4 regions of the Shewanella sp. H8 genome follow, and region 2 is predicted to be linked to each of the others. Evidence: predicted binding sites of a transcription regulator. Region 2 holds the regulator's gene; each other region holds the start of a gene.
The links. Region 2 encodes MetJ, which represses methionine synthesis genes. Its sites were predicted from a motif close to TAGACGTCTAGACGTCTA; they were not measured.
Positions count from the first base shown of each region.

Region 1: a site for MetJ is predicted at 3,721-3,738, ahead of metH (methionine synthase). Genes of this name have one in related genera too.
Region 3: a site for MetJ is predicted at 1,735-1,752, ahead of metK (methionine adenosyltransferase). Genes of this name have one in related genera too.
Region 4: a site for MetJ is predicted at 3,477-3,494, ahead of serA (phosphoglycerate dehydrogenase). Genes of this name have one in related genera too.

Region 1 is NZ_CP157213.1:3,419,577-3,425,689, reverse strand. Features, by position in the region: gene metH (methionine synthase) at 1-3,575, opposite strand, end outside; gene ABIS04_RS14820 (histidine phosphatase family protein) at 3,908-4,597, shown strand; cobalamin riboswitch at 4,703-4,834, shown strand; gene ABIS04_RS14815 (ABC transporter ATP-binding protein) at 4,913-5,722, shown strand; gene ABIS04_RS14810 (iron ABC transporter permease) at 5,715-6,113, shown strand, end outside.
Region 2 is NZ_CP157213.1:3,897,721-3,903,833, forward strand. Features, by position in the region: gene metB (cystathionine gamma-synthase) at 42-1,205, opposite strand; gene metJ (met regulon transcriptional regulator MetJ) at 1,414-1,728, shown strand; gene ABIS04_RS17005 (sulfite exporter TauE/SafE family protein) at 1,803-2,543, shown strand; gene ABIS04_RS17010 (cytochrome c) at 2,916-3,245, shown strand; gene ABIS04_RS17015 (DUF3373 domain-containing protein) at 3,388-5,100, shown strand; gene ABIS04_RS17020 (tetrathionate reductase family octaheme c-type cytochrome) at 5,157-6,113, shown strand, end outside.
Region 3 is NZ_CP157213.1:3,601,021-3,607,133, forward strand. Features, by position in the region: gene tkt (transketolase) at 1-1,242, opposite strand, end outside; gene metK (methionine adenosyltransferase) at 1,783-2,934, shown strand; gene ABIS04_RS15520 (GNAT family N-acetyltransferase) at 3,096-3,644, shown strand; gene ABIS04_RS15525 (hypothetical protein) at 3,722-4,081, opposite strand; gene ABIS04_RS15530 (GNAT family N-acetyltransferase) at 4,139-4,690, opposite strand; gene ABIS04_RS15535 (hypothetical protein) at 4,694-4,912, opposite strand; gene ABIS04_RS15540 (META domain-containing protein) at 5,034-5,459, shown strand; gene argR (transcriptional regulator ArgR) at 5,626-6,096, shown strand.
Region 4 is NZ_CP157213.1:633,644-639,756, reverse strand. Features, by position in the region: gene katB (catalase KatB) at 1-153, opposite strand, end outside; gene ABIS04_RS02740 (YgjV family protein) at 416-658, opposite strand; gene ABIS04_RS02735 (PaaI family thioesterase) at 878-1,315, opposite strand; gene ABIS04_RS02730 (response regulator transcription factor) at 1,662-2,330, opposite strand; gene ABIS04_RS02725 (DUF2238 domain-containing protein) at 2,808-3,428, opposite strand; gene serA (phosphoglycerate dehydrogenase) at 3,616-4,845, shown strand; gene ygfZ (tRNA-modifying protein YgfZ) at 5,012-5,974, shown strand; gene ABIS04_RS02710 (ABC transporter ATP-binding protein) at 6,109-6,113, shown strand, end outside.

The DNA of each region.
Region 1 (6,113 bases), 480 kb from region 2:
TACCAGCCAGAGACCGCAGCGGTTGGGTACATGGCGAAGCTTTCGGTGATGTTCAAATCGATAGTTTCATCGGGTTTGAGTAAGTCCCATAACAAACCTTTTTCGGTGTGGTCTGGACATGCAGGGTAACCTGGTGCTGGGCGAATGCCTTTATAACGCTCACGAATTAACGCTTCATTGTCGAGCACTTCATCTGCGGCATAACCCCAAAACTCTTTACGAACACGTTCGTGCATACGCTCGGCAAAAGCTTCGGCTAAACGGTCTGCTAAGCATTTAAGCATAATCGCGTTGTAGTCATCGTGATTGGCTTCAAAGCGGGCAACATGTTCATCAATTCCATGCCCCGTCGTTACCGCAAAACCGCCCATGTAATCAGCAACGCCTGAATCTTTTGGTGCAACAAAGTCAGATAAACAAAAGTTGTCGTTACCGACACGTTCAAGCTGCATACGCAAATGATGAGTGGTCATTTCTAATGTGGTGCGGCTTTCATCGGTATACAGTTCAATGTCGTCATGGTTGACGGTATTGGCTGGGAATAAACCGATCACTGCTTTGGCGGTAAGCCACTTTTCAGCAATAATTTGCTTCAACATAGCTTGGCCATCGGCAAATAATTTAACCGCTTCTTCGCCTACCACTTTGTCTTTTAAAAGTTCTGGGTAATGACCGTGCAGCTCCCAGCTTCTAAAGAACGGTGTCCAGTCGATACGTGCAACTAAGTCTTCTAGTGGGTAGTCATCAAACACTTGGCGACCTAACACGTTAGGCGTAAATGGAGTGTAGTTTTCCCAGTCGTGTTTACAACGGTTTTCGCGCGAATCTTCTATCGACACTATGGTTTTACGCTTAGTTTGTGATAAACGTTTTTCACGCATCATGTCGTATTCAACGTAAGCTTCGTCAATGGTCGCTTGGCGTGTTTCGTTGTTAATCAGTTTTGACACCATAGGCACGGCGCGCGAGGCATCGGCAATGTAAATGGCACCGTGTGGATAATGCGGAGCTATTTTTACTGCAGTATGAATTTTAGAGCAGGTTGCACCGCCGATAATAGCAGGGATGGTTAAGCCTTCACGGTGGAAGGTTTTCACGTTATGTACCATTTCATCAAGACTTGGTGTAATAAGACCTGACATGCCGATAATGTCAATATTGTGCTCTTTTACTGCATCGAGAATTTTATCGACCGATACCATCACCCCAAGATCGACCACTTCGTAGCCGTTACAAGCGAGTACTACACCAACGATATTTTTACCGATGTCATGAACATCACCTTTTACCGTGACCATTAAAATTCGCCCGTTTGACTGACCGGCAACCTTTTCAAGCTCAATATATGGATTAAGATAAGCCACGGCTTTTTTCATTACCCGAGCCGATTTAACCACTTGGGGTAAAAACATTTTGCCCGCGCCAAATAAGTCGCCAACCACGTTCATGCCATCCATTAATGGTCCTTCGATAACATCGAGAGGGCGCACGGCTTCTAGGCGGGCAGCTTCAGTATCTTCATCAATAAATTCGGTGATACCTTTAACTAAGGCATGGGATAAACGCTTAGATACTGGCCAACTGCGCCAGGCTAAATCTTCTTTTTTGGCCACTTGTGAGCCATCACCTCTAAAGCTTTCAGCGATGTCGAGTAGTTGTTCGGTGTTACTTGAGTCGGCAACCGGGCAAGGTAAGTTTTGGACTACGTTTTCAACCCGTTTTTTGAGCTCTGGGTCAATATCATCGTATATGGCTAACTGACCTGCGTTAACAATACCCATGTCCATGCCTGCTTGAATGGCATGGTATAAAAACACCGCGTGAATAGCTTCGCGTACTGGGTTGTTACCACGGAACGAGAATGACACGTTAGACACGCCACCGGAGATCATCGCGTGTGGCAAGGTGGCTTTGATGTCTTTAATGGCTTCGATAAAGTCGACTGCATAGTTGTCGTGTTCATCAATACCGGTGGCAATGGCGAAGATATTGGGGTCGAAAATAATGTCTTCTGGTGGAAAGCCGACAACATCGACCAAAATACGATAAGCACGGGTACAAATTTGGGTTTTACGTTCACGTGTATCGGCTTGGCCGTCTTCGTCAAAGGCCATGACAATGGCGGCAGCGCCATAGCGTTTCACTAAGGTGGCTTGTTCGATAAATTTGGCTTCGCCTTCTTTCATCGAAATAGAGTTTACAATCGACTTGCCTTGAACGCATTTAAGGCCGGCTTCAATCACTTCCCATTTTGATGAGTCAATCATGATTGGCACGCGAGAGATGTCGGGCTCAGAGGCGATTAAGTTTAAAAACTTCGCCATAGACGCCACGCCATCGAGCATACCTTCGTCCATGTTGACGTCGATAATTTGCGCGCCGTTTTCAACCTGCTCGCGCACGACATCTAACGCTTCTTCGAACTTTTCTTCTTTAATTAAGCGTAAAAACTTGGCCGAACCAGTCACGTTTGCGCGCTCGCCGACATTCACAAATAACGAGTTTTTATCAATGGTGAGTGGCTCTAGGCCCGATAAACGACACGCGACTGGAAGATCTGGGATCTGTCTTGGTTCGTGTCTGAGTACTGCTTCTCGGATGGCGCTAATGTGAGCTGGTGTACTGCCACAACAGCCGCCGACAATATTGAGCATGCCTTCTTGCGCCCATTGATTAATGACTTCGGCCATTTCTTCTGGGGTTTCATCGTAGCCGCCAAATTCGTTGGGTAAGCCAGCATTAGGGTGGGCAGAGACATAGCATTCGGCAATACGTGACAATTCTTCAACGTACGGGCGTAACTCTTTTGGTCCTAGGGCGCAGTTAAGGCCAATCGATAACGGCTTGATGTGGCGTAAAGAGTTATAGAAGGCTTCGGTTGTTTGGCCGGTTAGTGTACGGCCTGAGGCGTCGGTAATAGTGCCAGAAATCATGACAGGTAAGCGATCGCCAAGCTGATCGAATACTTTTTCAATCGCAAATAGCGCGGCCTTGGCATTTAAGGTATCAAAAATGGTTTCAACCATAATGATATCGGCGCCGCCTTCAATTAAGGCGCTGGTTGATTCGACATAGGCTTCAACTAATTGATCGAAACTGACATTACGAAACCCTGGGTCGTTAACGTCTGGGCTGATAGAACAGGTACGGTTGGTTGGGCCTAATACACCGGCAACATAACGTGGTGAACCAGTTTGTGCTGCTACTTCATCTGCTGCTTGGCGAGCAACTCGGGCGCCAGCAAGGTTAATTTCAGCGGCCAGTGACTGCATATCGTAGTCGGCCATGGCAATGGTGGTGGCATTAAAGGTGTTGGTTTCAATAATGTCGGCACCGTTTAACAGGTACTGAGTATGAATATCTTTAATGATTTGCGGTTGGCTGAGTACTAATAAGTCATTGTTGCCTTTAACATCGCAATGCCAATCTTTAAAACGCTCGCCACGATAATCTTCTTCTTCCAACTTATAGTCTTGGATCATGGTGCCCATAGCGCCATCTAAAATCACAATACGCTGCGCTAACAATGCGTTAAGTTGTTTAAGAGTTTGACTGTAAGAAGTCGATTTCGCCATAACAGTTACCTTTTTATCACTATGTTGCTTGATACCTTGATTGAGATAAGCATACCCTTAAATCTATGTAAAAGGGCGATATCCGCATTGAACATATCAATGGGTCAATTTAAATGCTTATCTGCTAAGATTACGTTTAGACATATAAACGTATAGACGGCTATAGTACGCGAGTTTTTATAATAAGGGCAAGGCTGAATTAAGCACTATTTGGCTTAAAAATTAAGTTAACATCAGAATGTTTAATCTAAGTGAGTATAAATTTTCCATTTTTAGGCAACACAAGATATTGTTTAACAATAATTTATTATCTTGAGTAAGGATTTATTTTAATGAAACAAGCCAAGATAGTGTTTTTACGTCACGGTGAATGTGAAGGCGGTGAAATAGCACGTGGTCAAATTGATGTGCCATTAACGCCGCAAGGCCATGAACAAATGTGCCAAGCCTTTGCTAGTGTCACGCACCCAATAAGCCATATTTTTAGTTCGCCTTTAGTGCGCTGTAAAAGCTTTGCAGCAAGCTTGTCACAGCAATTAACCGTGCCGCTAGATCTTGTGCCAGCTTTGCAAGAGATAAACTTTGGCGTATGGGATGGCCAAGCATTTGATAAAATTTATCATAAAAGCCCAAGCCAGTTTGATGCTTATTGGCGGGATCCATGGAATGTTGAAAACACCCCCGAGAAGGGCGAAAGTGTGGTCGATTTTGCAGAGCGGGTACAACAAGGATTAATTGAGGTTGTAGCCTGTTTACAGCGAGTGTTGAATGAAGCAGATGAATCAATTCCACAGGCATTGGTGGTGACCCATGGTGGCGTAATTCGATGCATTATGGGACATGTGCTAAATGCCGGCCAATGTAGTGGATTATTCGCTAACCTAGCGATCCCCTATGCTGCTATTATGGTGCTCGATGTTTATTGGCCTGACGATGTTGATATTATTGATAGTTCTCAGCCAGCGGCAATGGAGAGTGAGCCTGCTAAAGTGAGCTTTAGATTACATTGGCCTAAGGCTTAATTGTGATTGCTTTAGTGCCATTGCTTAGTTGTTGCAGCGTCATAATGATGATTTTTTCAAAATTATAACGTTAAGCTAAGGATTTTTAAGATCATTGTTGTAAGATCATAGCTTCAAAATAATAGTGCTTTTCAAGGTATTGGGAATTGGGATAAGCCCAAACTGTACCCGCAACTGTAAATGACCCATTTCGTATGGGGCATAAGTCAGATACCAGCTTTGAATCGCCTCAATATCCATGCCTAAGCGGGTGACTTAGGGGAGTTATTAAATAGATGTATGTGTTAATTAATTGGACATGGCGAGGTCTCTTACATGTCTAAATCTGTATTAGATGTAAATCATCTTTTTTGGCAAATCGATAATAAAACGATTCTGGCGGATATTCATTTCAGTCTATCTCAAGGGCAGATGTTAGGTGTTATAGGCCCAAATGGTGCAGGTAAGTCTAGTCTGTTGCGCTGTTTGTACCGTTACATTGTGCCGACCAGCGGCGATATAAACATTTTTTCTAAATCCATCAGTAAATATTCTTCTAGGTTGTTAGCGCAGAACATTGCTGTGGTACAACAAGATACTCCGCATTATTTTGACATCACTACCGAGCAGTTAGTGGCGATGGGGCTGACACCGCATAAAGGCTTATTTGACGCTAACACTGCCCAAGACCGCGAGCGTGTGTTAAGTGCATTAACCAAAGTGGGATTACAACAAAAAGCACAGCAACAGTATGAACTGTTATCTGGCGGCGAAAAGCAACGTGCCTTGATTGCCCGCGCTATTGTGCAACAACCTCATATTCTTATTTTAGATGAACCAACCAATCATTTAGATATTCGTTATCAAATTCAAATTCTTGAATTGGTTAAATCATTAGGTATTAGTGTTATAGCCTCTATCCATGATTTGAATTTAGCCAGTGCGATGTGCGATAAATTATTGCTGCTTGATCACGGCAAGTTAATTGCTAAAGGTACGCCAACAGAAGTGCTTACCGAACGCCAAATTAGTGAGGTGTTTGGTGTGTGTTGCGATATTAATAACCATCCGCAAAACGGTAAGCCGCTTATTAGCTATTTTTATGGTTACCAAGCAAGTCAGAAAGGACGCCTAGATCATGATTGATGCATCACAACGTCGCTATTATTTGTATTTCAGTTTGTTGGTTTTAGCCACGCTGATCACCCCTTTTTTTGCGGCTAGTTTTGGCGCGGCCAATATACATATTAACGATGTGTTAATGAGCTTTAATAGCTTACTGAGTAATGAGATCCCCAGTGCTATTGTTGGAAATGATCATGGCACAACGCTAACTCAACGTATTGTGCTTGAATTACGTTTACCGCGGATATTGTTAGCTTTTGTGGCGGGGGCAGGGTTGTCAATTGCTGGCAGTGTGCTGCAAACCGTCACCCGTAATCCGTTAGCCGATCCCTATTTATTTGGCATTAGTTCTGGTGCGTCATTTGGTGCTGTGTTGGTGGTGTCATTATTCAGTCAAACGGGCTTATTTGCT
Region 2 (6,113 bases):
TATTTCACTCAAACCGCAGCTACCATTAACTCAAATTAAGCTTATTTAATTGCTGCCACGGCAGCTAAACCTGCTTTAAGATCAGTAAGAAGATCTTCTGCGTCTTCAATACCAACAGATAGTCTCAATAAAGTCTCTTTAATACCAGCCTCTTGCCGTGCTTGTGGGTCCATTGCTCTATGAGTCATAGTGGCCGGAACGGCGACTAAACTTTCCACTCCGCCTAAACTTTCAGCAATACTGAACAAAGACAACCCCTGTAAAAAGGCCACAACTTCAGCTTCGCCCCCTTGCAATTCAAAACTTAACATAGCGCCAAAACCTTTTTGTTGTTTTGCCGCAATTTCGTGACCGGGGTGGTCTTTTAAACCCGGATAGTAAACCTTGGTAACCACATCGCTGGCACAAAGTAATTCAACAATCTTTTGCGCATTACGCTGATGCTCGCGAATTCGCACTGCAAGCGTACGCAATCCACGCAGGGTTAAATAACTATCAAACGCAGAACCTGTCAACCCGAGGGTGTTTGACCACCAATGCAATAATTCACCTAACTTGGCATCTTTTGCCACAACAGCACCGCCAACAACATCACTATGGCCATTGATGTATTTGGTGGTTGAGTGGATCACAATATCTGCACCCAATAATAAGGGTTGCTGTAATATTGGTGACAAAAAGGTGTTATCGACTGCCACTAACGCACCAACATCATGACAAGCACGGCTGACAGCTTCGATATCAATTACACGCAGTAATGGATTAGACGGAGTTTCTAACCACACCATTTTAGGTTTCTGGGCAATAGCTTGGTTTAACGCATCAGCGTCAGTTTGATCGACAACCAATACCTTAAATTGACCTTTTTGGGCCAAGTTAGTAAATAAACGGTAACTACCACCATAACAATCATGAGGTACAACCAATAAATCATCAGGACCAAGTAAGCTGGTGACTAACGTAATGGCAGCCATACCGGTACAGGTCACCACGCCAGTAGCACCTTGTTCAAGTTTGGCGAGCGCCTCCCCCAAAATACACCGAGTAGGATTACCTGAACGACTATAATCAAACTCACGAGGATTATTATGACCATCGAATGAATAATTAGTCGATAAATAAATGGGAGGTACAATTGCACCATGTTGTGTGTCTGTTTCAATACCTTGGCGAACGGCCAATGTGGCGCTTTTATGCTTTGTCATAATTACTTCCTAAAATGTCACAAACACACAAGTAGATGTCTAGACGTCCAAATTTACCGAAGAGTTGTTCATCCGTCAACAAAAATAGACGCATAGACGTCTAAACATCAAGAAATCTATTTGCATCGTGATTAAATAGTCGCAATAATTTGACTAGAGTTTGTAACGGTTTAAAATCCGCACCGTATTTATCGTTAAGGGTAAGTTAATGACAGAATGGAATGGCGAATATATTAGCCCATATGCCGAACATGGCAAAAAAAATGAACAAGTAAAAAAGATTACAGTTTCAATACCGCTAAAAGTATTAAAAATACTAACAGATGAGCGCACCAGGCGTCAGATCAACAATCTGCGTCATGCAACTAACAGTGAACTGCTATGCGAAGCATTTTTGCATGCATATACAGGTCAACCATTACCTTATGACTGTGATTTGTCTAAAGATGAACCTGACAGTATTCCAAGTGAAGCGAAAAAGATAATGGATGATATGGGGATCGAGTGGGAAGAACTCGAATAGTTCATTGATTGGTGACTCGCTCACAAACTTTGAAACTGCCCCACTAAGAAGCAGTATGTTTTTATAGAGAACTTATGATGTCATTTATCGATCCAAGCACCTTGATACTGGCATCAGTTATCGTTTTTTTAGGCGCATTAACCCAAAGCTTAATTGGTTTTGGGTTAGCTGTTGTTGCCAGTCCACTATTATATATCGTTGATCCCGAACTTGTGCCCGTACCCATTATTGCAATGGGGTTTGCCATTTCTGCAATGACCTTATTTAGAGAACGTAATCACCTACAATTTAACGGATTACAATACGCCTTGCTTGGGCGGGTCCCCGGTGGCTTTTTAGGCGCAGGATTATTACTGTTTGCACCGCAAGCTATATTGGGACTGATCATTGCTGCAATTGTATTTATTGCGGTGATATTAAGTGTCTATCGCATCACTGCACCTATCAATAAAATGAGTTTATTTATCGCTGGTGTATTTTCAGGCATATTTGGCAACATCGCCGCTATTGGCGGTCCACCTATGGCTATTTTACTTGCAGGCAAAGATCCGAGTAAATTTAGAGCGGCATTATCAGCTTTCTTCGTACTGAGTTCGCTGATTGCATTAGCTATTTTAGCCATAGTCGGTTTAGTAGAGACTAAACATTTATGGTTATCGTTAATGTTATTCCCTTCTATTGTTGCGGGTTATCTAGTATCAGGATTGCTTATTAACCACGTTGATAAAAATAAAACCCGCATCGCGACCCTAGTCTTATGTAGTATTAGTGCCACTGTGTTAGTGATTAAATCAACTAGCGCACTAATCAACTAATCAACTAACCAACTAACCAACTCATAATGAGCTAACCATGGCCTCATTATGAGTTTTTAAGCTTTCCCTCAATAAAATCCTTCCTAAAGACTTATTTCACAGACCAAGTACAACAGATAACGCCTCCTTATTAATAAATCCACTGCAAGACTTTTCATCCAATTAGCAAACTTCATATTGTTACAAAAATGATCCATATCACAATAAGTCCATTAGATTTGATTCAATTAACTTTTTTTCAATTAGATTTTTCTCATGAATATGATCTACTTCAAATTAACACTACTCACTTTTAGGTAACATTATTCACAGCAAAGAAAGAAACACATATTACAAAATGCACCACCTATAAAAAGCCCTATAGAGGATAAAATGATGAACACATACGTTAAAGTTGGTATCGCACTCGCTATTGCATTATCACTAGGTAGCCAAGCAATGGCAGCCGAAGGTGGTAACCCTAAAAAAGGCAAACACCTTTACAAGAAAGAATGTAAAGCTTGCCATAGTGCCGATAGTGAAGGCCCTGAACTTACCCCTATGGCTAAAACCATGAGCCAATGGGACCGCTTCTTCTCTCGTGATAAACATAAAGCAAAACCTGCCGTTTTTGAGGCGCTGTCAGAAAAAGACTTGAAAGATATTCAACAGTTTTTATATGACCATGCAGCCGATTCAGATCAGCCAGCAACTTGCGGCTAATACCTGAAAGCTAAGAGCTTTTCGCTCTAAACGTTACATAAGCATAACAATCCAAAAAAAATTGGGGCGACGCCTCAGGGATTCTTACAACAAAAATTTGCCAGATTAAGTACATTATTTGGCAAATTGGGGGAGCAAGACTATGAGAACACTCATATCAATACTCGTTGCAAATGCACTCTTTATGAGTGGTGCTAGCTTAGCGGCCGATACCGATGCACAAAAGATTGCTGATCTTAAAGAACAACTCGCGACTATTAATGAAGATCTAGAATATTTAAATTCACGCGTTGACAAAACCGAGCGTCACACGGCATTAGACAGAATAGCCATTACGGGTGATTTTAGAACCAAAGCACATTCATTACATTATCAAAATGTCACTTGGAACCCAGCCATGAATGTTAATTTTACTGACTTCGCTACCAAAGCCATGTCAGGAGTATTTGGTGACCCAAGTAGTGCTACCTCACCGTTAGGCCAAATGATGATGGCTAACCCTGATTTAGCCACCGCATTTCAAAATGGTCAGCTACAAGGTGTTATGCCTATGGTGTTAGGCCAGAAAACCCAACAAGATATTGATAATGATATTTTTTATACTACTCGTTTGCGCCTAAACATTGATGCCAAAGTATGGGACAACGTCAGCTTTGCCGGACGCTTAACCATGTTTAAAAGCTGGGGAGATTCTACTGGAGTTAAAGTGTTTGACTCATGGAATGCATTCACCATGGACGGCACCAGTAGCGGTAGCACCAGTGGTGATGAACTAAAAGTAGAACGCGCCTATTTTAACTGGAAAGACATTAACGGCAGCGGCACTTATCTTTCTATTGGACGTCGCCCTTCAACGTACGGCCCACCAAGTCATTATCGTGAAAACGAACTTCGAGGCGGCACACCATCAGGTCACTTAGTCAATTTCAACTTCGATGGTCTAACCTTAGGTTACAACTTAGGGGATATCACCGGTATTGAAGGTCAAACAGTACGTTTTTGCTATGGCCAAGGCTTCGAATCACAATACGGAAATGGCGAATTGTTTGGTGACATCGTAACTAAAGACACTCACTTAGGTGGTTTTAATATCGACGTTATCAATGACGGTAATCACTTTTTGCAGTTCACTTTATTTGGTGCAAAAGATGTCAATGATGGCTTTACAGGCACCATGGCATTTCCGACTCAACTCGCCAGTATCTTTGCCCCAACCATGTATCAAGACATGCAAAAATTTGAAAACTTTAACTTCGTTACCCGCGTACAACCAAGCGGTGTGATTGGTGATATTTACTTAGGTGGCTTAGGTTATGCTTATGAAACTGACGACGATTTAAAAATGTTTGCATCACTAGGTTGGACTCGTGCAGAACCTAACGGTAATGCTGGTATGTTTGGCGGTATGTTAAGCGATGCAGTATTTGAAGCAGAACTGAACAGCACTGCTACTGAAATCATTATGGTGCCAAAAGAAACAGTGGATAGCGACACCAAAGATGGTTACGGCGTGTATGTCGGTATGCAAATACCAGCTCCATACGGTAAATTCGGTTTGGAGTATAACTACGGTTCAAAATACTGGAGTCCCTTCACCCAAGCGCAAGACGACCCTATTGGCAGTAAGTTAGCTACCCGCGGTCATGTTGCCGAAGCGTATTATATCTTTGATATTAATCCAAAGATGTTTATTAAGTTAGCGGGCTTGTATTACGACTATGAATATACCGGAAGTGGTTCACCAGTAGGTGCACCGATGAAGGTTGACGATGTAATTGCCGGTACAGCGTACTCAATGCTACCAGTGATTGACACCGCCTATGACGTCAATGCAACCCTAACAGTTAATTTCTAACTTAAACTTCTAACTTAGTGCCCCTGAGCGCAAGCTCAGGGATAAGGACTATTATCATGAGAATATCATCAGCACTGGCTGTATTACTGATATTAAGCAGTAGCGCACAGGCTGCCTTTAACCACAAAGAGGCGTTGCAAGGGCCTTTTGCCAATGGCCCTGAAGTGACTACACAATGCTTAACATGCCACAAAGAACATGCCGAAGAATTTATGAAATCTTCACATTGGACTTGGGAATTAGAGCAAAAATTACCTGGCCGCACAGTGATGCGCGGTAAAAAGAACAGCATCAATAACTTTTGTGTTGCAATAGCGGGTAATGAACCACGTTGTACTAGTTGTCATGCGGGTTATGGTTGGAAAGATTCTACATTCGACTTTAAAGACATGACCAAAGTGGATTGTTTGGTCTGCCACGACACAACAGGAACTTACATTAAAGATCCTTCTGCTGCAGGCGAAGTTTTCGCCACAGTTAACTTAACCAAAGTAGCGCAGAATGTGGGTGCACCCGTACGTGATAATTGCGGCAGTTGCCACTTTTACGGCGGCGGTGGTGATGCAGTTAAACATGGTGACTTAGACTCATCAATGTCTTATCCAGACAAAGCTACCGATGTCCACATGGACGCCGATGGTAATGATTTCCAGTGCCAAACTTGTCATGCCACTGAAAATCACCAAATTACCGGCAATGCGATGGGCGTATCACCTGGAGGCGAAAACAACATTGGTTGTGAAAACTGCCATGATGCAGCACCTCACAAAAATAAAACGCTCAATACACACTCACAAACAGTAGCGTGCCAAACTTGTCACATACCAACGTTCTCTAAAGTTGAACCGACAAAAATGCGTTGGGATTGGTCTGCTGCAGGACAAGATCTTCCTGACACGGTCGATAAATATGGTAAGCACACTTACAATAAAAAGAAAGGTAGCTTTATTTGGGAAAAAGACGTTATACCACAATACACATGGTTTAATGGCCGCGCCGATGCTTACATGCCT
Region 3 (6,113 bases), 300 kb from region 2:
ACCGAATTCACGCACACCGTAATAGATGTAGTTACCGGCTGGATCATCTTGAATACCTTTAGAACCAGACCAAAGGGTTAAGTTAGAACCCGCTAAGTCGGCACTGCCACCGAGTAATTCAGGCAACATAGCACCAAATACACCAATGGCATTTTGCGATGCTTTACGACTAGCAATATTTTCGGCTTTGTCTTGGCTTTCTTGGATAAACGCTTGTGCTTTAGTTTCGAAATCAGCAGGCAATTCACCTTTTAATACCCGGCGATCATATTCTGCAGCGAGCTCAGGGTAAGCGGCTTGATAAGCTGCAAAATGCTCATCCCATAACGACTCATTGCTGGCACCCTTTTGCTTAGCATCCCAACCAGCATAAACCTCTGATGGAATTTCAAAAGGAGCATATGGCCAGTTTAAGAATTCACGAGCGGCTGCAATTTCAGCATCGCCTAATGGTGCACCATGGCAATCATGACTACCTGATTTATTAGGTGAGCCAAAACCAATAATTGTTTTACAACAAATCATTGATGGCTTATCTGTAACCGATCTCGCTTCTTCAATTGCAGCACGGATAGCCTCTGGATTATGGCCATCGACACCAGCAATAACATGCCAACCGTACGCTTCAAAACGCTTAGGTGTGTCATCAGTGAACCAGCCTTCAACATTACCATCGATTGAAATACCGTTGTCATCCCAAAATGCCACTAACTTGCCAAGACCTAACGTTCCGGCTAATGAACAGGCTTCATGAGAAATACCTTCCATTAAACAACCATCACCCAAGAAACAATATGTAAAATGATCGACAATGTCGTGTCCCGGACGGTTAAATTGAGCCGCTAAGGTTTTTTCTGCAATAGCCATACCCACAGCGTTACTGATACCAGCGCCTAAAGGGCCGGTAGTCGTTTCAATGCCTGGAGTGTAACCATATTCAGGATGTCCTGGAGTTTTTGAATGCAATTGGCGGAATTGCTTTAGCTCTTCCATAGGTAATGCATAACCAGATAAATGCAGTAAAGAGTATATAAGCATAGAGCCATGACCGTTTGATAACACAAAACGATCGCGATCGACCCACTTAGGATTAGTTGGATTGTGCTTTAGAAAATCATTCCATAGCACTTCGGCGATATCAGCCATGCCCATCGGGGCACCGGGATGGCCAGAATTGGCTTTTTGAATCGCATCCATACTTAGGGCGCGAATGGCATTAGCGAGTACTTTACGAGATGACATGCTCTCTCCTGCTTGTTTTTATGATCTAGCTGGCAATTGTGAAGCCATATTTTCCCCTACAAGGCGATATGACGCAAATTAAAATTACTCTCATTACACATTTTAATGATCAACTAACTGGATTTTGCTCATATAGAAGTACAAAAAGCTAAATTATTTCATTATACAAACTGATCAGATACCCATAATCAATATTCACTATACGAGTAACTATTTATTGACAACGACAGCCTAAAACACGCAAGCAACAATAAACAATCACCTTTTATTACTGGTTAAAACCGAATAACCCACAATAATATTGTTCAGTTCTTAGTAGCAAAGTAATTAAATGCAATAGTAGAAAACCACCAAATCTATTTTGAATCATCGATTTAATTAGCCTTTCTACTAAACATTGTTTTTGTGAATAAAAAATATTTATGCATTAGTGCACAATTCTCGAGATAAATTCGTATAGGGGGGTGTTATCAAAATCAAATTCGACTAAAATAGCCGTCTAGACGTATATTCAATTGCAACCAACGAGATTCCCCTATTATGGCAAAGCACTTGTTTACCTCTGAGTCTGTCTCAGAAGGTCATCCAGATAAAATAGCCGATCAGATTTCTGATGCGGTATTAGACGCGATACTTGAGCAAGATCCAAAAGCTCGTGTTGCGTGCGAAACGTATGTTAAAACCGGTATGGTATTAGTAGGTGGTGAAGTTACCACTTCTGCTTGGGTAGATATTGAAGAAATTACCCGCAAAACGGTACGCGAAATTGGCTACACCAATTCAGATATGGGTTTTGATGCTGATTCATGTGCTGTACTGAATGCCATTGGCAAACAGTCTCCAGATATTAATCAAGGTGTTGATCGCGCCGATCCTGCAGAGCAAGGCGCTGGCGATCAGGGCTTAATGTTTGGTTATGCAAGCAATGAAACTGATGTATTAATGCCTGCACCCATTACTTACGCGCACAAATTAGTTAAGCGTCAGTCTGAAGTTCGTAAAAACGGTACGCTACCGTGGTTACGTCCCGATGCGAAAAGCCAAGTCACTTTTGCGTACGATAACGGTAAAATTATTGGCATTGATGCGATTGTATTATCAACTCAACACCGTGAAGACATTAAACAAGCTGATTTGATTGAAGCCGTAATGGAAACCATCATTAAGCCTGTATTACCTGAACAGTGGTTAAATAAAGACACTAAATACTTTATTAACCCTACAGGGCGCTTTGTTATTGGCGGACCCGTTGGTGACTGTGGACTAACAGGACGTAAAATTATCGTTGACACATATGGCGGCATGGCGCGTCATGGTGGTGGTGCTTTCTCTGGTAAAGACCCATCAAAAGTTGACCGTAGTGCTGCTTATGCTGCACGTTATGTAGCTAAAAATATTGTAGCTGCAGGTCTTGCTGATCGTTGCGAGTTACAAGTGTCTTATGCGATTGGTGTTGCAGAACCAACTTCTATCAGTATCGAAACTTTCGGTACCGGTAAGGTGTCTCAAGAAGTGTTAATCAAATTGGTTCGTCAACACTTTGAATTACGTCCATATGGCTTAACAGCAATGTTAGATTTAGCACGTCCAATCTATCAACAGACTGCTGCTTATGGCCACTTTGGTCGAGATATCTTCCCTTGGGAAGCAACAGATAAAGCTGAAATCCTTCGTGCAGACGCTGGATTATAATAAGCTAACTGTCTATGTCATTTTAACCTAGCATTTGTAACCTAAGTTAATAGCATAGAAAAATAAAACCGCCATTAGGCGGTTTTATTTTTTCTGTTTTGTAGCAATAACAACATATAACATTAATAACATCATTATTTGATTTTAAAATGGCTCACATTATGTATCAACCAACTTGGCTAAACACAAAGATAACTGGAAATCAGCAACCTTCTGTTGCCATTAGAGAATGGTCCGCAATCAAATTATTCTACCGTCAACATATGCCTTATGCTCGATTGGCCCAAAAAGAATCTGTTGCTGTCATCCATCATGTTCAACCAACACTCACGAATGACACAGAATTGAGCCAGCAAATAATCATTGCCGCAATAAGAGTTAAACCTGTAGGCCAATATCAATTAATAAGTGGATTGCTAGTCCATCCTGACTATCGTGGCCAGCAAGTATCAACTCAACTATTACAATTTATCGCACCAAAATTAATCGTTAAAGATTGTTTCTTATTTGCCCATCCGTGGTTAATAAGCTTATATCAACAACAGCAATTTATAGTAAGAGAGCCAAGTGAATTATCCACGTTACCGGCAGAAATAACTCAATTGTATCGCCGATATCACAGTGAACAACGACCGTTAATATTGATGCAACTTAGTAAGCTAGATGTAATAAAAAAACCATATAACAGCAATAAGCTTAAGTCAGAATAAGTCCAATGCGAATAAACCTAATTAAGTCTATTCTTAACTCAACCTAAACTGACATCAACACAGCACTGGCAAGTCGATTAGCAGTGATCAAAATGGGCCGTTTCAATGCACATAAACGACACTTGCTGCATTGTCATAATTGGCACGTCTTTAACAATGATTGAGGCCATGTTAATCAGTTCTATTTGGGAAACCAATGTTATTGCTGCATTGTAATCATTGGTTATGCCACAAAATATCCATGTTTCTTTCCAGCGAACAAAATACCCTGAATGTTGCACTTGAGCATTAACCGCATCTTGAAAGTGCGCTTCAATACATTGATACGGTTCGCCAGCATCAGACAGTACTGCAGCAATTAGCTTGATGTTGTCAAACGCCGAAAGCCTTAAGCTTAGGTATGGCTTAAAAAGTGTGTCAAAGTCAGTGCTTATCATATTGTTAATAAATAGCCATGTTGATGTAAACTCATTTTACCTGTTTAGCCTATGTTGCTAATCAGGTAAATTGCTAGTCGCGAGTAGGCAATAATCACGTTGCTCAAAGCTAAATTGATCAATCTCTGTCATTGCCGCTTTTTGTTTATGTGCAGCCAATGAACGAGCATTGTCGGCGGCAACATAGGTCACCATAAATGGAAAGGTATCGTGTACTTGCCGTTTTAATTCACTCACTAATGCCGCGAAAATACCTTGACCACGCTTCGACTCTTGAATCCAAACGGGGCCATATTGGCATGAGTTAGTTGTTGATATTGCTTGACCATTCAAATCGGCAAACTTAATTTTTTGAATTATATGGCGGTATAAAGGTTGTGCGGAAAAAAATGACCATTTTGCAGCCATCACATAACCAATAATGTGCCCCTGTTCTTCTGCGACAATAAACCAATGTTGATTGATCAACTGAATAACCTCACCTTTTCTCAGTGAGTGAGCATGTAGTTGGCTATTAGAATCTAACAACTCATCATCAACATGAGCACGCTCTAACTGCACTATGGCAGCAACATCGGTTAATAACGCCTTACGGATAATAAATGACAATGATTATTCCTTTGACTCTGAATTGGGAGATTGATTCTTCGCCCATTCTATCACTAGCGCAACAGGTAACGGAGACATAATTAATGTACCTACACCAATAAGTAAAGCGATAACCAACATGCCGCTGACTTGTTGAGCAAGATCACTTTGCCAGTATAGTCCTACGCCCAGCAACAACATGATTAACCCAACAAAATGCAATATTTTGACTATTTTGATCATTTGAGACTCTTTAATAGGTTAAATAATGTTAATTCATCCAAAACATTACATTTATTTACTCTTTTATTACTGTTCAAGTAGTAGAATAACCGCAATGTTTTCGTTTTTGGACCCTCTCAGCATGATAAAGCATATTCTCGGCGCCACTGTAATATTTTTAGGCCTTAGTGCTTGCCAAAGCCAACCACAAGTTGTCTCTAATGAACAATTAATGGGTCGTTGGCATGTAGACGTTGTCCTCGATACTCCAACCATTAATAATAGCCCAGCAAATTTAGTGTTTGCCCCAAATGGTCAGCTAACAGGTAATAATAGTTGTAATCAATTTTCTGGTCATTACGCTCAGCAAGGTAACTTACTAAAACTGGCTCCGTCAGATTCAACCATGAAAGCTTGTGTCGATAGCTTAATGACTCAAGAAGCTGATCTGATGAAGGCGATATCATTAGTACAGCAAATTGATTTTTCAAAAGGAAAACTTAATTTATTATCAAAAAAGGGTGATACGTTATTGGTACTAACAAAGCAATCGTTACCCTTATCTTAAATCCATCATTTAAATAAATCATCGGATTGGCTATAAGTGTCAGCTTAAATTTCCACTATAAAAATGAATTTTTATTCAACTATTTTGATTCTTTCTTGACTTAATAAGTCAATCTATTCAAAATGTGCTAGTTTTTTGAATAATAACTATAAGTTGAATTATCACTATGCCAGCGACAAGAAATCAGGATGAGCTCGTGCGAACTTTTAAAGCGATTCTCAAAGAGGAACGTTTTGGAAGCCAAAGCGAGATTGTTATTGCGCTTCAAGCCGAAGGATTCGGTAATATTAATCAATCTAAAGTATCTCGCATGCTCAGCAAGTTTGGTGCTGTGCGAACTCGAAATGCTAAGCAAGAAATGGTGTATTGTCTTCCTGCCGAGCTAGGAGTCCCTACTGCAGGTAGCCCCGTTAAAAACTTAGTACTGGATGTTGATCATAATCAAGCCATGATAGTGGTCAGAACCAGCCCTGGTGCAGCGCAGTTAATTGCACGTTTGCTTGATTCAATAGGCAAGCCTGAAGGGATATTAGGTACTATTGCAGGCGATGATACTATTTTCATTTGCCCTGCAAGTATAAAAACTATCGATGATACATTAGAAACAGTTAGATCTTTATTCAATTATAGTGAATAAAAAACCATTCCAATAAA
Region 4 (6,113 bases), 1.2 Mb from region 2:
TTCAGGAATGCGTTCACGATTAAAGTGAGCCAGCTTTTCAATTAAATGCCAATCTTGTAAAAGCAGAGGACCACGTTCACCAGCCGAGATTGAATTTTGATCATCTGCTACTGGGGCGCCATTTTGGCTGGTTAAATAATTACCTTGATTCATTTGTTGCTCCTATGCGCGGTCTTCTAACCACTGCTCAATTAAGTCGTAAACTGTTGCCATGATGATTTTCCTCACTCAATTCATCACTCGATGGAGACATAATAGAAGCTCTGTTCAATTATTAAAAACGATTAAAATAGATAACCACAACCTAAAAAACAGATACTAAATCTTATCAGTAATTGGAAAAACAGATTACGAGTAGACGCAGACAATAAAAAAACCAAAATTTTCATTTTGGCTTTTTTAATAAACGGATTAATTACTCTGGTGGTGAGGGCGGATCGCGATATAACTTAACCAAATAATAAGCATCAATTAACACAATAAAAAAGTTAACCAGTGCCACTGGAATAGCATCAATAGCCAAACCATAAGCCACAAACAACCCAGCACCAAGTAAGTTCCACCAGCGTAGTTTCTTTATGTTGGACATCATCAGCGAAATTGCTACAACCACAGAGGCTAAATACCCTACCCATTCCCAGATGTTGATACTATCCATGGATTTTCCTTATATTGATATGCTACATCCAATGCAAGCGAGCAACGTCGTTAAGCAAAACCAATTAATAGGAGACATAACTTTTTACTTAACGTATCTATAGACATATTCGAACGGACTAAATAAATACTTCGCCTTACATAGTACAAAATCAACAAGGTAAAAACGTTGCTCTATCGTTGATTATAAGGCTTATTTATTTCTAGTATCCATTATAGTTTATCGCTCAACCACTGCTGCAGTCATACGTGAAATACAACATAACTCACCAGCACTATTACGGATCAAAATTTCCCAAACCGAACTGCGTTTTCCTAAGTGCACTGGTTTAGCCGTTGCCGTTAACTCACCATTTCGCGATGCTTTTAAATGATTGGCGTTGATTTCTTGGCCTACACAATAGTAACGGTTAAAGTCGACCACAAAGTTAGCGGCATAACTGGCTACGGTTTCCGCTAAAGCGACGTTTGCACCGCCGTGAACTATCCCTAGTGGATTATGTACAGCTGGGTTAGCAGGCATGGTAGCAACCATATAATCATCACCAATTTCGGTAATCTTAATCCCTAATGTTTGCATTAAGGTGCCCTTTCCGTGCATCCCAGCATCTAAGCGAGCACAATCTTCTAAAGTGACAGTGTTAAACCAAATACTCATTATTAATATCCATCTTTATTATAGTTAGTAATCTCAGTGTACTAATTAGCTTAAGCTTTTAAAAGCTATACCAATCCTATTAAATATGTGATCTTTCAGCGGGAGTTCAAAGTGCTGTAAGCAAGGCAGATGATTGAAGCGAATAGTGATTCTCGGTAACAAGCTACTGCGTTACTCACCCTCCAATATCTGACCTCCATAGAGGGTGGGAATGTCTTATTTTTATGGAAAAAAATAGACCGTGCAGACGTATTTTAAAAATATCTAACGAAGCATAAAGAGCTTTGAAACCAGCCAGAATGGAGTCTATCTCCTAATGTCGTTATTGGATAATACATCCAGCATACTAACTCACCAATTCACAATGACTTTGATAAGTTTGTGCCCATAGCAATAATTCTACACGATTACGAGACTCTGTTTTACGGAAAATAGAGGAAATATGGGCTTTCACAGTATGCTCACTAATACACAAACGTTGAGCAATTTCTTTATTGCGTGCGCCACTGGAAACAAGTTGAATAATAGTACGCTCTCGAGTTGTGAGTTTTTGGAGAATAGCGACAGTATCGGTGGGAATATCAATATTAGTGTCTAATTGTTGAACCAAACGTCTAAAAATTTTACTGATCAAAGGACGGTCATACCACAATTCGTCGGAAACCATTTTACGTAAACCCGTCAGCATTAAGTCCATGCGTTGATCACTGTACAATAAACCACGCACGCCTAAAAGCAGTGCTGATTCTTGATCAAGTGACCCACGCTCAACTTGATATAAGGCAACTGGGACATGTGCCACCAAACGCGATACCAGTAATGGAATACCCTTATTGTCTAGGGCTGCACCTTTTTGTGAGACAAAATAAAAATTATTGGATTTTTTGTCTAGTTCAAGATCTGCGGCATGTTTAACGATTCGGGTATTTAATCCAATAGATTCAGCCAAAATAGCTAAATGGCAAGGTGCAGCAACTTGGTGTACGAACACCAATTCATCAATATTTGAACTCATCACTCTTCTCCCTGAAAAGTACTTTCTTGCTCAACATACCTTGAGCACATCCTGAAGTTACCTACATATGGTACGCAAAAAAATACGTTGACTAGCTTTTAAGCATTGGCTAAGCAGATAATGTACTTTTTGTTATTATATTAGAGCGCTTTATTTGGATAATTATGATGCTCTTAATATCGTGAAGTAAATATCTACACATATGAACATGACGATAAATCACTTCTCAATAACAGTTTTTATTATAAAAACTATTTTATACTGCAAGCATAGTAAAAATTTGCTAGTTATCATGGCTATTTTATCAGTCTAAAGTATTAATAGTAAATTTGACTGACGCTGCATAGACTTTATCATTAGCTTAAGACTGATAAGCTCATACTATCTACTCGCTCAAACAATTATCTATAAAAACAACAATTCTATACAAACAACAAAATAGCCGAACTTGTGATAACACAAGTTCAACCATTAACATTAAACGGAACTTTGTTTAATCAGCATTTTGGCCGCTATTTGCTTATTATGTAATGATGAGAGCAATAAAACCCCGCAAATCCCACCAATCAATGCTAAAAACATATCAGATTGAGTATCCCAAACATACCCTTGTGTGCCCAAAAACGCCTCAGCATTTTCGCCAGTAGCAATGGCTACCCACCATTCAACTAATTCATAAAAAGCAGAGAATGCCAACACAAAACATACCGATAAAAACTGACACCAAGCACCAATTTGTATTACTTGCTTACGGATAAAAATTTCTCGAGCCAATATAACAGGTACAAAACCTTGGGCAAAATGCCCTAATTTATCGTAATTATTTCTATCACTGCCCATCACTTGTGCCAGCCAATCAAACAATGGCACTTCCGCATAGGTGTACCGAGCGCCCACAAATAGCACACAGCAATGCACTAAAATAAGTACATAGGCTAAGGTGGTCAGAGGAAAGCTTTTACGACTAAAAAACAATATTGGTAAGGCGATTAATGCGGGAATAGCTTCCAACCACCAAGTAAACATATCTTTTGGATTACTGACCGACCATATCAACACAAATAGATAAACTACGCACCATAACATCTTGTTATTCAATATAAATCCCTCATTTGTGATATTGTTCTAAATTTAGAATATTAACTTTAGCCATCTAGCCCTCCACAAGCGCTTAAAAAAGTGCTACTTTGATAATGCTTCGCAAGTCCGCATTTATATCATAACTATTGGCTAATGCATTAGTATTAGCATAAGTATCATTTAATGATAAGAGGGTACCCATATCATGGCGAAACACTCGCTTGACAAGGATAAGATCAAAATCCTGCTGTTGGAAGGCGTCCACCAAACTGCGGTTGATGTACTAGAACGAGCAGGTTATACCAACATTGAATATCATAAAGCCTCGCTAGGTGAAGATGCTTTACTTGCATCAATTAAAGATGCTCACTTTGTTGGATTACGCTCCCGCTCTCAAATTACTGCAGAAGTACTACATCATGCAGAAAAGCTGGTTGCCATCGGCTGTTTTTGTATCGGTACCAACCAAGTCGATTTAGCCACTGCCGAGAAATTGGGTATTCCGGTATTCAACGCGCCCTTTTCTAATACTCGAAGTGTTGCTGAATTGGTTATTGGCGAAATCATTATGCTTATGCGTGGCATTCCACAGCGTAATGCTATCTCGCATCGTGGCGGTTGGTTAAAAAGCGCAAATGGCAGTGTTGAAGTGCGTGGTAAAACATTAGGTGTGATCGGTTATGGTCATATTGGCACTCAGCTGGGTATTTTGGCTGAAACGTTAGGCATGAGAGTGATTTTCTTTGATATTGAAGACAAATTACCGTTAGGTAATGCTTCTCAAATTCATTCTATGGACGAGTTATTGTCTCAAGCAGATGTCGTCAGTCTGCATGTGCCGGAAACACCACAAACTAAAGATATGTTTGCTAAGGTTCAATTTGCCCAAATGCGTCAAGGCAGCTTTTTTATCAATGCCTCACGCGGTACCGTAGTCGATATTGAAGACTTAGCTCAAGCGCTAAAATCTGAACATCTTGCAGGTGCAGCGATTGATGTGTTCCCCGTTGAACCTAAATCCAATGATGATGAGTTTATTACACCATTACGTGGTTTAGACAATGTGTTGCTCACACCACATATTGGTGGCAGTACAGCTGAAGCCCAACAAAATATCGGGATTGAAGTTGCAGGCAAGCTGGTAAAATACTCTGACAATGGTTCTACTTTGTCAGCCGTTAATTTCCCAGAAGTGTCTTTAGCACAACATAGCGGTACCTCACGCTTATTGCACATTCACCAAAACCGTCCTGGTGTGTTGATCAAAATCAACCAAGCATTTTCAGAGAAACACATTAACATTGCCGCTCAATATCTACAGACCACTGCAGAGATTGGTTATGTGGTAATGGAAGTGGATTCTGATCAAGCTGAAGAAGCATTAGTTGAATTAAAATCCATTGAAGGCACCATCCGTGCGCGGGTATTGTTTTAAGTTGGCTGAGTAAGTAATTAATTCGAATTAATGATGTTATTTAAAAAGCTATCTTGTTCACAAGGTAGCTTTTTTCTTGGCTTTAAAGCCTTCTCCCCCTGTTGAGTATTCTATTAATCCGTTACACTCCAAACTATACCGTCTTATTCTCACGTTAGGGATAGTTATGACCATTTCAGTAAACCAACCAGATTGGGATTTCATCGCCACGTCTCCTGCATTAATGTTATCTAGTTTGACTCATATGGGATTAATTGAAATCACCGGCGAGCAAGGCCGCAGCTTTATTCATGGCCAAGTCACCACAGACATGACTTCATTAACTGCTGACCAATGGAAATGGGGCGCGCATTGTGATCCTAAAGGTAAAATGCTGGCCAGTTTCCGTACATTTGCAATGGGCGATAGCCTATTTATGTTGCTGCCGAAAAGCACCTTAAGTCTAGATTTACCTCAGTTACAAAAATACGCCGTATTTAGTAAAGCTGAGCTAGCGGATGTCAGCAATGACTATCAAATAATCGGGATTGCCGGAACAGAAGCCCAAGCCTTTGTTACTGAGCATTTTGGTGATGTATCACAAGCACTCAATCTTGTAGAACAAGGTGTGATTATTCGTGATAACGAGCGCTTTATTGCCATTATTCACAATGCGGCAGCAGAAACCATCATCAGCCAGTCTGGACAAACGTTGTTTGATGCAAGTGCATGGCAAGCATTAGAAATTAAAGCCGGTTATCCAAACATCGATGCCGCTCATTCTGGTCAGTACGTACCACAAATGTGTAATCTGCAAGCCATTAATGGCATTAGCTTTACCAAGGGCTGTTACATGGGCCAAGAAACGATTGCTCGGATGAAATACCGCGGTGGCAATAAGCGTGCGTTATATATTTTGTCTGGCACCAGCAGCAAAAATATCAGCACTGACACACAATTAGAAATTGCCCTTGAAGACGGTTTCCGCCGTGGTGGTAATATTATTGAGTGCGTCCAATATGGCGATAAGGTATTACTGACGGCTGTACTGCCTAATGATACTGAAAATAGCGTTCAACTGCGTGTTGCCGAAGATGAAAGTTCACAGTTATCAATTATTGAATTACCTTATTCACTTATTGATGAGTAATTAATTCATTGTTTTACTTAAATTAAGCGAGCCATTGGTTCGCTTTTTTTATTTTTGAACAAAAACCACTTATATCGCGTATATTATTGATAACATTACTCAGTTAAGTCAGTTTATTAAAAGATGGAGCGACTATGAC